DNA from 4 places in the Pantoea sp. XAF26B01_ASV70 genome. Region 4 is predicted to be linked to each of the others. Evidence: predicted binding sites of a transcription regulator. Region 4 holds the regulator's gene; each other region holds the start of a gene.
What was found. Region 4 encodes PurR, which represses purine synthesis genes. Its sites were predicted from a motif close to CANGCAAACGTTTGCNTG; they were not measured.
Positions count from the first base shown of each region.

Region 1 (3,361 bases), 990 kb from region 4:
GGACACGGGCGCTGTAGACCGAGATTTTGTCGAGGAAGGAGTCGGGACGTGCAAAATAGACATACTCGAACAGGCACGGATTGCTTTTCGGATTTTCAGCGCACTGGCGGGTAGACAGCTGGCCCACCTCAGTCACATAAACCGCTTCACCCGGTGCAACGTCACGGATGAACTCAAAGCCCAGCGTATCCAGCGCCACGCTCTCGGAGGCGACCATATATTCGGTGCGGCCATCAGCGATAACGCGCTTGCCCAGCACCAGCGGACGGATACCGTTAGGATCACGGAAGGCGACCATGCCGTGGCCGATAATCATCGACACTACCGCATAGGCTCCGCGCACCTGCTGATGCACGGCAGCAACCGCAGCAAAGATGTTGTCGGCTGTCAGCGGATCGTTTTGGAAACGATCTAACTCCTGCGCAAAGATGTTCAGCAGGATTTCAGAATCTGAGGTGGTATTAACGTGACGGCGGCCCTTTTCAAACAGGTGCTTACGCAGCACATGGGCGTTGGTCAGGTTACCGTTGTGCGCCAGGGTGATGCCATACGGGGAGTTTACATAGAATGGCTGCGCTTCAGAGGCACTGGAGCTTCCCGCGGTTGGATAACGCGCGTGACCGATCCCCATATTGCCCTGCAGACGCTGCATGTGGCGTGCTTCGAAAACGTCGCTGACCAGGCCGTTTGCCTTTCGCAGGCGAAAACATTTCAGCGCATCGATAGTACAAATGCCTGCGGCATCCTGCCCGCGGTGCTGGAGCACCGTTAACGCGTCATAGATCGACTGGTTGACCGGCATGAAACCGGTGATACCGACAATACCGCACATGTTGTCATTTCCTCATTAAGCCGCACTCCCGGTCACATCACCGGGGTAAAAAACTCGACGTGCTTTTCAGGTAATCAAAAAACCACCTGATTATATAACTGAACTCGGGAATGAGTTGAGACTGTTGCCAGTCCGGACTTTTGGAAAAGCCAGTGAATGTATCGAGGAAGAACAGCAAAGCGGCTACGATCAGCACACCACGCAATGCCCCGAAACAGACGCCCAACACCCGGTCGGTTCCCGACAGGCCGGTTTTTTCCACCAGCGTGCCGATAACGTAGTTCACAATGGCCCCCACAATCAGGGTCGCCACAAACAGCACACCGATGGCGATACCGTTACGAACCAGTTCGTCGTCAAAACCTGTAAACCAGACTGCAAGGTAGGCGTAGTAATGACTGGCGACAAAAAACGCGCATCCCCAGGTAACAAGAGATAAGGCTTCACGGACAAACCCACGGACCAGGCTGACCAGAGCCGAAAAACCAACTACCGCAATAATGACGTAATCAATCCAGATCATGAACTCTTCCAGCGCCAGTGCAATTGCACCCCTGCATCCAGTTCGGGGCGCATTCTAACAGAAAAAGAAAACGTTTGCGTAGCGGTTTTCTTTTTCTGCATCCATAAAAAAGGCGATGAAAAAAAACGCTATCGCCCGGGTAATTCTCAGCCGGACAGGCCGTTGAAAATCGTCAATTTTTTTCGCGGCAGCGCGCATTAAGCGCGCTGTCTGAGGGGTAAAAGACGCTGCCTGTTACTGCTATCGGCAGCGCCAATCGCCCGTTTTAGCGGGCGCTGTATGGTTTCACGACACCGCCCAGTCCTGAGATACTTTTCAGCTCGCCAACCGCACTCTGCATTTTGGCTTTCGACGCATCAGGCCCAACGTAAATGCGGGTGATCTGACCCTGTACCGGCGTTGAAGGCACGGTAAAGGCGCGATAGCCCGACAGCCGCAGCTGCGCGACAATCTCATTCACTTTGCTGGCGTTTTTCAGCGCACCTAACTGCACCACATAAGCCTGCCCTGCCGGCGCTGTCGTCTCTGCCGTTTTCGGCGGCTCTTCCTGCTTCGGCTGTTCGACCACTTTAGGCTGTTCAACCGGTTTAGGTTTAGGCTGCTCCACGACTTTTGGCTTCTGCTGTTCGACCGGCTTCTGCTTAGGCTGCTCTGTTACTTTCGGTTTCTGCTGCTCAACGACCTTCGGCTTCGTCACCGTCTGTGCGGGCACAGACTGATGGACCGGCGGCGGCGAGACCACTACCGGATCGCTCTCGTCTTCCGGTTGAGTCCGACCCTGCTCTGCCGTAGCGTTGGTTTTACCGTTGCCATTGCCATTGCTGCTGCTGACCGCATTGCCCGCGCCTTCCGGCGGCTGTGCCGGCAGCGACTGGGTTACCGGCGGCACCATTTCGCTGTCCTGCTGATCGTCAGGTTTCGGCACCAGCGGAATGGCGGCGAACTCCTCTTTGTAATGCTTTTTCTGACCATCCAGCAGCCCTGGCAGCACAATCACGCCAACGGCGACCAGAATAACGGTGCCGACTAAACGGTTCTGAAACTTACTTGCCACGTCCTTTCTCCGTTTCAATCGATTCCATGACCTGTGCAACGGTGTGGAATGAACCACAGACCAGCACAATGTCCTGCGGCGCTGCCCGCTGGCGTGCCTGCTGCCAGGCGAGCTCAACCGAACTAAAAGCCTCGCCCTGCGGCAGGTTGTTCAGCAGTTGCTCAGCACTGGCGCCGCGCGGACCCTCGAGGGGCGCGCAGTACCAGGCATCGACCACCGGTGCCAGCGCCGCCAGCGTTCCGGCGATATCTTTATCATGCAGCATGCCCACCACGGCATGCACTTTGCCGCGTTTCGGCAGTGCAGCCAGCCGCGACGCCAGATATGCTGCCGCATGCGGGTTATGGGCGACATCCAGAATAACGCGCGGTGATTCGCTGAGGGTCTGAAAACGGCCTGGCAGCATCGCCAGCGGCAGGCTGGCGCGAATCTGCGCCTCACTGACCTCAAGCCCGGAGACCCGCAGCGCCACCAGTGCGGTCGCCGCGTTAGGCAGCGGCACCTGCGGCAGCGGCAGATCGTTCAGCTCACCCGTCGCATCACACAGTGACCAGCTTTCTGCCTGCGCATGCCACGACCAGTCACGGTTGCGCTGCAACAGCTGCGCACCTTTTTCCTGTGCGACCACGGCAATACTCTGCGGCATATCCGGTTCACCCACTACCGCAGGTTTCCCCGCCCGGAACACACCGGCTTTTTCACGCCCGATGCTTTCGCGATCCGGGCCAAGCCAGTCGGTGTGATCGAGTGCAATGCTGGTGACCACCGCGACATCGGCATCCACGATGTTTGTCGCATCCAGCCGTCCGCCGAGGCCGACTTCGAGGATCACGACATCCAGCTGCGCCTGGCGGAACAGATTCAACGCAGAGAGCGTGCCAAATTCAAAATAGGTCAGCGAAATATCTGCACGTCCGGCTTCAATCTCCGCAAAACTGGCGCAGTGCTGCGC
Region 1 covers NZ_CM137251.1:1,385,931-1,389,291, reverse strand. The annotation lists gene purF (amidophosphoribosyltransferase) at 1-832, opposite strand, end outside; gene cvpA (colicin V production protein) at 870-1,355, opposite strand; gene dedD (cell division protein DedD) at 1,621-2,409, opposite strand; gene folC (bifunctional tetrahydrofolate synthase/dihydrofolate synthase) at 2,399-3,361, opposite strand, start outside.
Region 1: a site for PurR is predicted at 1,419-1,436, ahead of cvpA (colicin V production protein). Genes of this name have one in related genera too.

Region 2 (3,361 bases), 330 kb from region 4:
TTGGGCTTCCAGCGACAGATTGTGTACCAGTAGCTGACTGGCACGATCGTCAAGACAGAAAATCAGACTGGAAAAGGCATTTTCCAGCACCGTTAAACGACGCTTCTGATCACCAATCAGTGCTAACAACTCACCAAAGGTCATCGCCTCTTCCGGTTTATCAGTAGTCATGGTGTCGCACCTCCTGTTATGCGTGACGAGCGCAAGGATAGGGCATTGATCATTAAGAGTCTAGATGCAGGACGGGGTAAGTGCGAGAGGGGAGAAAAGATAAAAAAACCGGGTGGCGACACCCGGAAAAAAAGCACAGTGGCGGTTAATCAGTATTGAACCAGTCGTCAGCGCTTTCCCACGTCTGCTGCAGGATCTCGCTGATCTGGTCGCGCGTCTCTTTTCCACCGCCCAGCACGCTGAGATTATTGGCACTGGCATAACGTACCTTGACGTGATTGGTCGAGTCAGGGAACTGTTCATCAATGCGGCGCGATAATTCATCGCTCAACGCTTCTATCGCACCAGCAGGAAGAGGTCGGGTATTTGATACGGTAATTTCAACGCGCATAACAGCCTCCGTTTAAGATACTGTATATATTTACAGTATCGACAGGCCGGAGGCAAGTAAAATTATGCGATGCGCCAGTTTAGTGTTTCACCCGCCAGGAACGGCACCAGTGAATGGCTGCCGAGCGCGATGGACTCTGGCACCTGCCAGGACTCACGCACCAGGGTAATCGTCCCTTCATTCAGCGGCAGGCCGTAAAAACGCGGGCCATTCTCCGAACAGAACGCTTCAAAATGTTCCAGCGCGTTCAGCTCTTCAAAAACGGTGGCGTAAGCGGGTAACGACACTGGCGCATTAAATACCCCCGCGCAGCCGCAACTGGCCTCTTTGAGATGACGCAGATGCGGTGCTGTGTCGGTGCCGAGGAAGACGCGCGGATGACCACTCGCTACTAATTTGCGCAATGCTTCCTGATGCACGTTGCGTTTAAGAATCGGCAGGCAATAGAGGTGCGGACGAATACCGCCCACCAGCATGTGATTGCGGTTAAACATCAAATGCTGCGGGGTAATGGTCGCGCCCAGCGTCTCATCGGCGGCGGCAACATATTCTGCGGCGTCCTGAGTAGTAATGTGCTCCATCACCACTTTCAGTGCCGGAAACTGGCTGCGCAGCGGCACCATAACCGTTTCGATAAACCGGGCTTCGCGGTCAAAAATGTCGACATGCGCATCGGTGACTTCGCCGTGGATCAGCAGTGGCATACCGAGCTTCTGCATCCGCTCCAGCACGCGGGCAATGGAGGCGATATCGGTAACGCCATGGCTGGAGTTCGTCGTAGCGTGCGCCGGATAGAGCTTAGCCGCGGTAAACAGACCGGAGGTGAAACCGCGCTCAAGCTCATCAGGATCAAGCGAGTCGGTCAGATAGCAGGTCATCAGCGGCGTAAAGGCGTGATCGGCGGGCAGCGCCGCCAGGATGCGATCGCGGTACGCTTCACCTGCTGCCACGCTGGTCACCGGTGGCACCAGGTTAGGCATCACAATGGCACGACCATTCACCGCGCTGGTATAGGGCAGGACCGTGTTGAGCATCTCATCGTCGCGCAGATGAATATGCCAGTCGTCAGGGCGACGCAGGGTAAGTTGCTGAGGTTGTGCTGTCATCAGTGAAGCTCCGGCAGAAGGGAAACAAAAGGCGTGTTTTGGCCGGGGTCTAAGCATAAGGATTCAGGCAACCGTTTGCACCTGCTTTTTATGCTGTCAAAGAAAATCCGCTGCCCAACAGGGTAATGCTGGTCAGTTAAGATTAGATTTGTAAAGGCTGTCACGGTCAAACGTGGCAGCTTTTTTCCGGGCGAGCGAGCCGCAGTGCGGGCCAGAGCACCTCTGCTGCTGCCGGGCCGTCCTCGCGCCGCTCACGCGGTACCTTCGGCTTTGACGTCGTGCCGACGAACCGTTCGGGGATCGGCCCTCCCTGGCCGGCCCCGAACTGTCCACGCTTCCCGGCGTGGACTTCTGGCCCACCGTCACGCCTCAGCGCTGCGGATAGCCCTTTCAGCAGCAGAGGCGCTCAGGCCTCCACTTTCGTGCCCTTTCTGACAACATTCACTGAAGTTTCAGAGCAGGCCGGTGCCGCTCAGGGGCTGGCAATCCGCAGCGCGGAACAGAATGAGTCTGCCAGGAGAGCCCGCAGGACGCGGGCGAAAGGCGGGGCGGCACAGGATGTGCCATCCCCGGCGGTCCGTCAGGCAGGCGAATGAAGTGAAGGAACCGCGCAGCGGCGCGAGGACCGCCAGCCCCTGAGCGGCACCAGACTGCGTTGTCACCTGTCGCTTAACTGACTGGCATTACTGCGTAAAGGGAATAACCAGTTCGCCAGGTTTCACTTCCAGTCCTTTGGCAAATTTCTTCGCCAACGACTCGCCTTTGCTGCGGTCGGCGCTGAGCACGTAAGCCGGCTTTTGATCAAAGTAGTTTTTCAGCGACTGATTCAGATAAGGCGTCAGCGTTTTCATAATGGAGGCCATTTTTTCCGGAGCAACCTGCGCATCAACAATTTCCAGATCGCGCAGATAGATTGCACCCTGCTGCTGGTCATAGACCGGCTGAGCACGCATCTTCAGTTGCATATCGGCCTGCTGCGGACCAAACAGTGACGTCACATTGATTTTAGCATTGCCAGAGAGCGTCACTTTACCTGGCTCTTCACGGCCAATCTGACTGGTCAGATTGTTCAGGACGATGTGCGCATTAACCAGCCCGGAAACGCCAATATCTTTCTCATAGTTGTTGTGCTTCTGCAGCGCCTGGTTTACTTCCTGTTCGCTGATGGTGTATTGCGTCAGTTGATTACAGCCGCTCACCAGCAGCGCGATCAACAGGGCAGTCAGCCCGAAAAAAGCCTTTTTCATCGATCTTTATCCTGAATATCAGAGCCAATAAACAGGCCATAGCCTGCCTGAATGCGTAGCGGGTGTCATCAGGAAAGAGATGAGAAACGCCGCAGCGTCTCTCATCGGGAGGGGTTAGTGAGCTATCGAGGAGAGCAGATTCACCTGGGTCTGTTTAGCCATGTTATCGCGGTAGTCAGCGACCCGGCTCGGCCAGTCGATTCCGGCCACCAGCGTCAGAGAGCGCAGCAGCGGGAAGAGATTAAAATCATCTTCGGACAGCTCGCCATTCACCGCATTGGGCTGGGCGATTAATTTGTCCAGCTTGCGCAGATCGTCGCTGACGTTCTTAATCAGGCCGGCAGAATGACTTTTCAGCGTGTCGAAATCACCGATGCTCGCCTGCTTTTTGTTGCGGAAATAGTCACGCGCCTCCGGCGTCGCGAATTCGGCAAACGCCGCCTCTG
Region 2 covers NZ_CM137251.1:2,701,410-2,704,770, reverse strand. The annotation lists gene ACX8ZY_RS12715 (hypothetical protein) at 1-171, opposite strand, end outside; gene dinI (DNA damage-inducible protein I) at 317-562, opposite strand; gene pyrC (dihydroorotase) at 625-1,668, opposite strand; gene ACX8ZY_RS12700 (lipoprotein) at 2,352-2,915, opposite strand; gene grxB (glutaredoxin 2) at 3,030-3,361, opposite strand, start outside.
Region 2: a site for PurR is predicted at 1,733-1,750, ahead of pyrC (dihydroorotase). Genes of this name have one in related genera too.

Region 3 (3,361 bases), 210 kb from region 4:
CGGCTGCTTTCTGCCGTGGTTATGGCTGAAAAAAGGCGGGTCAGCCTGGTTGCTACTCCCTGCGGCAGCAAGTCTGGCGCTGTTTGTCTGGCTGCTGACGCTGCATCCCGCGGCCAGCGGACGGGTTTATGCCGCCTACGGTGGCGTCTATGTGCTTACCGCGCTGCTCTGGTTGCGGGTGGTGGATGGCGTGAAGCTAAGTGTGTGGGACTGGAGCGGGGCTCTGATCGCATTCAGCGGCATGCTGATTATCGTGATGGGCTGGGGACGCGGGTAACGCCAGCCGTGAGGGCTGGCGCTGCAGGGAGTTAAGGTTTATGCACTTTCAGCCCCGCCAGCGTCTGGCTGACCGGCATCATCTCAAGGCTATTGATGTTGACATGTTTAGGCAGTGTGGCCACCCAGTATACGGCTTCTGTCACATCTTCCGGCGTTAAGGCGGTAGCCCCTTCGTAGACCTGACCCGCCTTGTCATCATCGCCCTTAAAGCGCACGTTGGAAAACTCTGTGCCGCCGACCAGACCCGGTTCAATGTCGGTCACGCGCAGCGCGGTGCCGTGTAAATCGGTTCGCAGATTCAGGCTGAACTGGCGCACAAAGGCTTTGGTGGCGCCGTAGACGTTGCCGCCGGCATAGGGCCAGCTGCCGGCAATCGATCCGATATTAATGATATGACCGACATCACGCTCCACCATCTGTGGCAGCAGGGCGCGGGTCATATAGACCAGGCCTTTGGTGTTGGTGTCGATCATGTTTTCCCAGTCTTCGACGTTGGCTTTGTGCGCCGGTTCGACGCCCAGCGCCAGACCGGCGTTGTTGACCAGCACGTCGATATTGCGCCATTCCGCCGGTAACTGCGCCACCGCCTCTTCGATGGCGGCACGGTTACGCACATCGAGCTGTACCGTATAAATATTCTCGCCCAGTTCTTCCTTCAGCGCTTTTAAACGTTCAGCCCGTCGTCCAGTGGCAATCACTTTATGACCATTCTCAATAAAGCGACGGGTGATGCTTTGACCAAAACCGGCGGTCGCACCGGTGACAAAAATAATCATCTCACTGTTCCTTATGCCATTTTCAGAGTCGATGGCTTCACCATAGCATTTCATTTCCGCTTCTGCGCGTGGAAAAACTGCCTGACCTGTAAACGGATTTTAACGGGTAGCCAGCTGCGCCTTTTCAGGGCAGATTGCACCGTTAAAGGGCAGGTTTGCGGGTAACCCGCCATATTCAAAATGTTCAGGGCGCGCAATATTGCGTAGCAACCGTTTGCATCCGTTCCGCAAACGGTTGCTACGAAATATCAGTCCTTATTTGTTGCGCAAATTCACTTTTTTAGCTTATTTAACTGATATTTAAAGAATTTATTCTATTTCAATTCTGGCACGCAGGTTGCACAGGATTATTCAGATAATCATCTGCAGATATAACATCGCGCTTTCAGAAAGGACTACCCATGCTTTCAGCAACCGACACGGCGATACGCGCCAGCTTCTTTGACTTTACCGGCGTGGTGGATCGTCCCGACGACCTGGCTGGCCAGGCCCGCTATCTTGAGGATGCGGTGCTGCTGCTGCGTGATGGATGCGTAGTGGGGCTGGATAGCTGGGAGAATAGCGAGGCGATGCTGGCGGGGCATCCGGTCATCGACCTGCGCGGCAGACTGATCGTGCCGGGCTTTGTCGATACCCACATTCACTATCCGCAGACAGAGATGATTGGCGCATTTGGCGAACAGCTGCTGGAGTGGCTGAATCACTACACCTTCCCGGTTGAAGCGCAGTATCACTGTCCCGATCATGCTGCGCGGATGTCCGCCTTCTTCCTGCATCAGCTGCTTTCCAACGGCACCACCAGCGCGCTGGTGTTTGGTACCGTTCATCCGCAATCGGTGGAGGCGCTGTTCAGCGCCGCCGAAGCGCTGAACATGCGGCTGATTGCCGGGAAAGTGATGATGGATCGCAATGCGCCCGACAACCTGACCGAAACCCCTGAACAGAGCTACCAGCAGACCCGGGCGCTGATTGAGCGCTGGCACCAGCGTGGACGCCTGAGCTATGCCCTGACGCCGCGCTTTGCGCCGACCTCATCCCCACAGCTGCTGGAAAAAGTGCAGCAGTTGCGTCAGGAGTTCCCGGATACCTGGCTGCATACCCATCTCAGCGAAAACCCGCAGGAGGTTGCCTGGGTCAAAGAACTGTTCCCGGAGCGTGAAGGCTATCTGGATGTTTATCATCATCACCAGCTGACCGGCCGCCGCAGCGTCTTTGCTCACTGTCTGCATCTGGAAGAGAACGAATGGCAGTGTCTGCACGATACCGATTCATCCATTGCTTTCTGTCCCACCTCAAACCTGTTTCTCGGCAGCGGCCTGTTCAACCTGAAACGCAGCTGGCAGCAGGGGGTGAAAGTGGGGATCGGCACCGATGTCGGGGCGGGCACCACCTTTAATATGCTGCAGACCCTGGGCGAAGCCTACAAGGTGGGCCAGCTGCAGCACTACCGGCTCAGCGCGGCCGAAGCCTTTTATCACGCCACGCTGGGCGGGGCGCGCGCGCTGGATCTCGACCACGTCATCGGAAATTTCAACATCGGTAAAGAAGCGGACTTTGTGGTGCTGGACCCGGCGGTTTCTGCCCTGCAGCAACTGCGCATCGGCAACAGCAAAGATATCTGGGAAAAACTGTTTGTATTAATGACGCTCGGAGACGACCGCAATATTGCCCAGACCTGGGTAGCCGGTCGTCCGGTCTGGCAGCGCGACGCACAGGAGCAAGCCGCATGATCCAGTTTCTGTTAAATAACCAGCTGGTCAGCGAGGACGCGCTCGACCCCAACCTCACGGTACTCAACTACCTGCGCACCCGTCAGCAACGCCCTGGCACCAAAGAGGGCTGTGCATCTGGCGACTGTGGCGCCTGCAGCGTGACTCTGGGCAAAGCCGTCGGGGGAACAATGCAGTATGAAACGGTCAACAGCTGCCTGACGCTGGTCTCCGCGTTACAGGGCAAGCAGCTGATTACGGTTGAGGATCTGCGTCACGGCCGCGCACTGCATCCGGCGCAGCAGGCGATGGTCGACTGCCACGGTTCGCAATGCGGATTCTGCACGCCGGGCTTTGTGATGTCGCTGTTCAGCCTGCAAAAAACCGCTTCGGGCTGGGATCGCCATCAGGCGGAAACTGCGCTGGCGGGCAACCTCTGCCGCTGTACCGGTTACCGGCCGATTATGGCCGCCGCCGAACAGCTCTGCTCGCAGCCGGTGACAGACCAGTTCGATCAAGGTGCCGCCGCAACCGTGCAGCGGCTTGAGGCGCTGGCAACCCCGGAGATGCAGGAATTAGGGGGGGAGGGCCGCCGTT
Region 3 covers NZ_CM137251.1:2,160,382-2,163,742, forward strand. The annotation lists gene ACX8ZY_RS10080 (YnfA family protein) at 1-277, shown strand, start outside; gene ydfG (bifunctional NADP-dependent 3-hydroxy acid dehydrogenase/3-hydroxypropionate dehydrogenase YdfG) at 309-1,055, opposite strand; gene guaD (guanine deaminase) at 1,457-2,785, shown strand; gene xdhA (xanthine dehydrogenase small subunit) at 2,782-3,361, shown strand, end outside.
Region 3: a site for PurR is predicted at 1,259-1,276, ahead of guaD (guanine deaminase). Genes of this name have one in related genera too.

Region 4 (3,361 bases):
CAGCACCAGGAAAATCGAACGCCAGTGGAAGTGGCCGATCAGCCAGGCACCCAGTAGCGGAGCCAGCGCCGGAGAGAGCGCAACCAGCGGCATAATGGTGGCAAAGACTTTGTTAGCGCGCGCTGCAGGGTAGCGATCCACCACCAGCGCCTGCCAGCTTACGGCAGCGGCACAGACGCCAATCGCCTGGACAAAACGCAGCGCCAGCATCAGATAGATATCATTCACCCACAGCATGCCTGCGCAGCCAGCGCCAAACATGGCCAGTCCGGACAGCAGCACCGGTTTACGACCGATGCGATCGGAAAGCGGTCCCCAGAAGAGCTGACCCACGGCGAAGCCGCCCAGGAAGAGACTCATACTGGCGCTGATCAGACCGGGTGAAGTGTTAAAGGTTTGCTGCATCGCACCAAAGGCGGGCAGGTACATATCAGTGGCTAAAAAGCCCAGCATGCTCAGCAGGGCAAGGTAGGGCATAAACCCTTTATTCGACAGCATCTGATTCTCATTTTTGCAGGATAAACGCGGCAGAGTGTAAAAGGTGCGTTTGCTGCTGTGAAACGGTAATATTTGCCGATTGCTGTTAAAATTTTTGAAGGCAGATTATGTGGTCAGAATATGCATTAGAGGTGGTTGACGCTGTCGCCCGTGGAGGAAGCTTCAGCGCCGCCGCGCAGGAGTTACATCGGGTGCCCTCTGCCATCAGCTATACGGTGCGTCAGCTGGAAAACTGGCTGGCGGTACCGCTGTTTGAACGGCAGCATCGCGAAGTGGTTCTGACCCCGGCGGGTGAGCATTTTGTCCGGGAAGGGCGCAGCGTCATCAAAAAAATGCTTGCCACCCGGCGACAGTGTCAGCAGCTGGCTAACGGCTGGCGCGGCCAGCTAAGCATAGCCGTTGACCGTATCGCTAAACCTCAGCGCACCCGACAACTGGTCAAAGATTTCTATCGCCACTTTCCCGATATGGAGCTGATTATCAGCTATGAAGTCTTTAACGGCGTCTGGGATGCGCTGGCCGATGGCCGGGTGGAAGTGGCGATTGGTGCCACTCAGGCGATACCGGTGGGCGGACGCTTTGCTTTTCGGGATATGGGCACGCTTAACTGGCGCTGCGTGGTTGCGCCCGACCATCCTCTGACACAGGCGAGCCAGATAGATGATGACACGCTGCGGAGCTGGCCCTCCCTTGTGCTGGAAGATACTTCTCGCGCACTGCCGCGTCGTATGACATGGACGCTGGATAACCAGCGCCGGCTGGTGGTGCCGGAGTGGCAAACCGGGCTGGAGTGCGTGCAGGCGGGATTGTGTGTGGCGATGGTGCCCGGTCACCTGGCCAGGCCACTGCTCGACAGCGGCGAGCTGGTTGAACTGACGCTGCCGGTGGCGTTTCCGGACAGTCCATGCTGCGTCAGCTGGGCAGAAGATCGCGCATCACCCGCGACAGGCTGGTTGCTCAGCTATCTGGGTGATGCGCAAACGCTTAATCAGGAGTGGTTAAGCGAGCATTAACGGCGATAGTCGCGGAACGGGCCATCGGCCACGGAACGGCGCTCAATCAGCGTGGGATGGACCTCAATCGTTTGTGACACTTCGCGCTTACTGGTAATGCGGTCCAGCAGCATTTCCAGCGCTTTCTCACCCAGCTGGGCTTTAGGCTGATGCACCGTGGTCAGGGCCGGTGCAAAATAGCGGGCGTTGCGCACGTTGTCATAGCCGATCACCGAAATATCCTGGGGGACGCGCAAACCCATCTCGTCGGCGGCGCAAATCGCGCCCATCGCCATGATGTCACCGCCACAGAACACCGCCGTCGGACGCTGCTTCTGCGACAGGATCTGCTGCATCGCCTGATAGCCCGACTCCGGCTCAAAGTCACCCTGCACAATCCACTCGGCGCGTGGCTGAATACCCGCTTCTTCCATCGCCTTCAGGAAACCGGCATGACGTCCGCCACCGGTGTTACGCTCCATCTGGCCGGGGATTGCACCAATATCCCGGTGTCCGCGTTCAATCAGATAGCGTCCCGCCAGATAGCCGCCCTGGAAAGCATTATCCAGTACCGTGTCGGTGAAGTCGGCGCGCGACTCGCCCCAGTCCATCACCACCATCGGGATATTGCGGTTCTCTTCCAGCATCTGCAGCAGATCGTCCGGATATTCAGAGCACATCACCAGCAGCCCATCGACGCGTTTCTGCGCCATCATGCTGAGATAGGCGCGCTGTTTTTGCAGATCGTTATGCGCATTACCCAGAATCAGCGTATAGCCTTTGTCAAAGCAGTGATTTTCAACCGCTTCGATAATTTCAGCGAAATAGGGCGCTTCGCTGGAGGTGGCAAGCAGGCCCAGCGTTTTGGTGTGGTTCACTTTCAGGCTGCGCGCCACGGCGCTCGGCGAGTAGTGCAGTTCTTTAATCGCCTGCCAGACCGCGTTGCGCGTCTCTTCAGCCACAAAGCGGGTTTTATTGATGACGTGCGAAACGGTGGTCGTTGAGACGCCAGCGCGTTTCGCCACATCTTTAATTGTTGCCATGAAAATCGGACTCCGGTGCTTATCTAACTCTATGATAAGCGTAGTGTTAAACGTTTGCGTCTGCTCAGGGTTTTTTCCGCAAAAATGCAGCTTTTAAGGCCAGTCAACAGGCCGCTGGCGGCGTAAAAGCGCCTGAAAACGTGCGCAAACGGAATCAGGGTTGCGCGCGTTGCGCAACAAAGGCGGGATTCTAACAAGGCTGAACGGATAAAACGAGATTTTTACCGGGCCCTGTGGGAAAATGCGATACCCCTACTGATTGTGTGACTAAGGAGCAAGCAATGAGTACCGATCTTAAACTGGCTTTAATGACCACCGCGGGCTGTCTGCTGATGATTGTGGCCTTTAGTTTTACCGCTATTCTGCACTAAAAAAAAAGCCGGGATTATCCCGGCTCTCTTCTGGTTGTTCTGCTGCTCAGCGTATGGTTTTTGGCGTCATCACCCGACGGGCACCAATATAGTGGCGCTGCCAGTAATCTTCTCCTAAAGCGCTGATCTGAATATCTTTGCCGGTGCGTGGCGACTGGATAAACTTGCCATCACCCAGGTAAACGCCGACATGGTCCGCAGTACCACGACCATTGATACGGAAGAAGACCAGATCGCCTTTCTCCAGCGACTCACGCTTGATCGGCGCGGCGTCACGCAGGTGGTACATCTCGTTAGCGGTACGTGGGATCTTAAACTTCACCAGATCTTTATAGGCGTACCAGACCAGGCCGCTGCAATCGAAACCGGTATGGGGAGAGGTGCCGCCCCACTGATAGGGTTTACCCAACTGACCCATCAGCTTGGTCATCGCGGTTTCGCGGGCCTTCTGGTAGCG
Region 4 covers NZ_CM137251.1:2,374,821-2,378,181, reverse strand. The annotation lists gene punC (purine nucleoside transporter PunC) at 1-498, opposite strand, end outside; gene punR (DNA-binding transcriptional activator PunR) at 606-1,511, shown strand; gene purR (HTH-type transcriptional repressor PurR) at 1,508-2,533, opposite strand; gene cydH (cytochrome bd-I oxidase subunit CydH) at 2,815-2,904, shown strand; gene ACX8ZY_RS11115 (C40 family peptidase) at 2,951-3,361, opposite strand, start outside.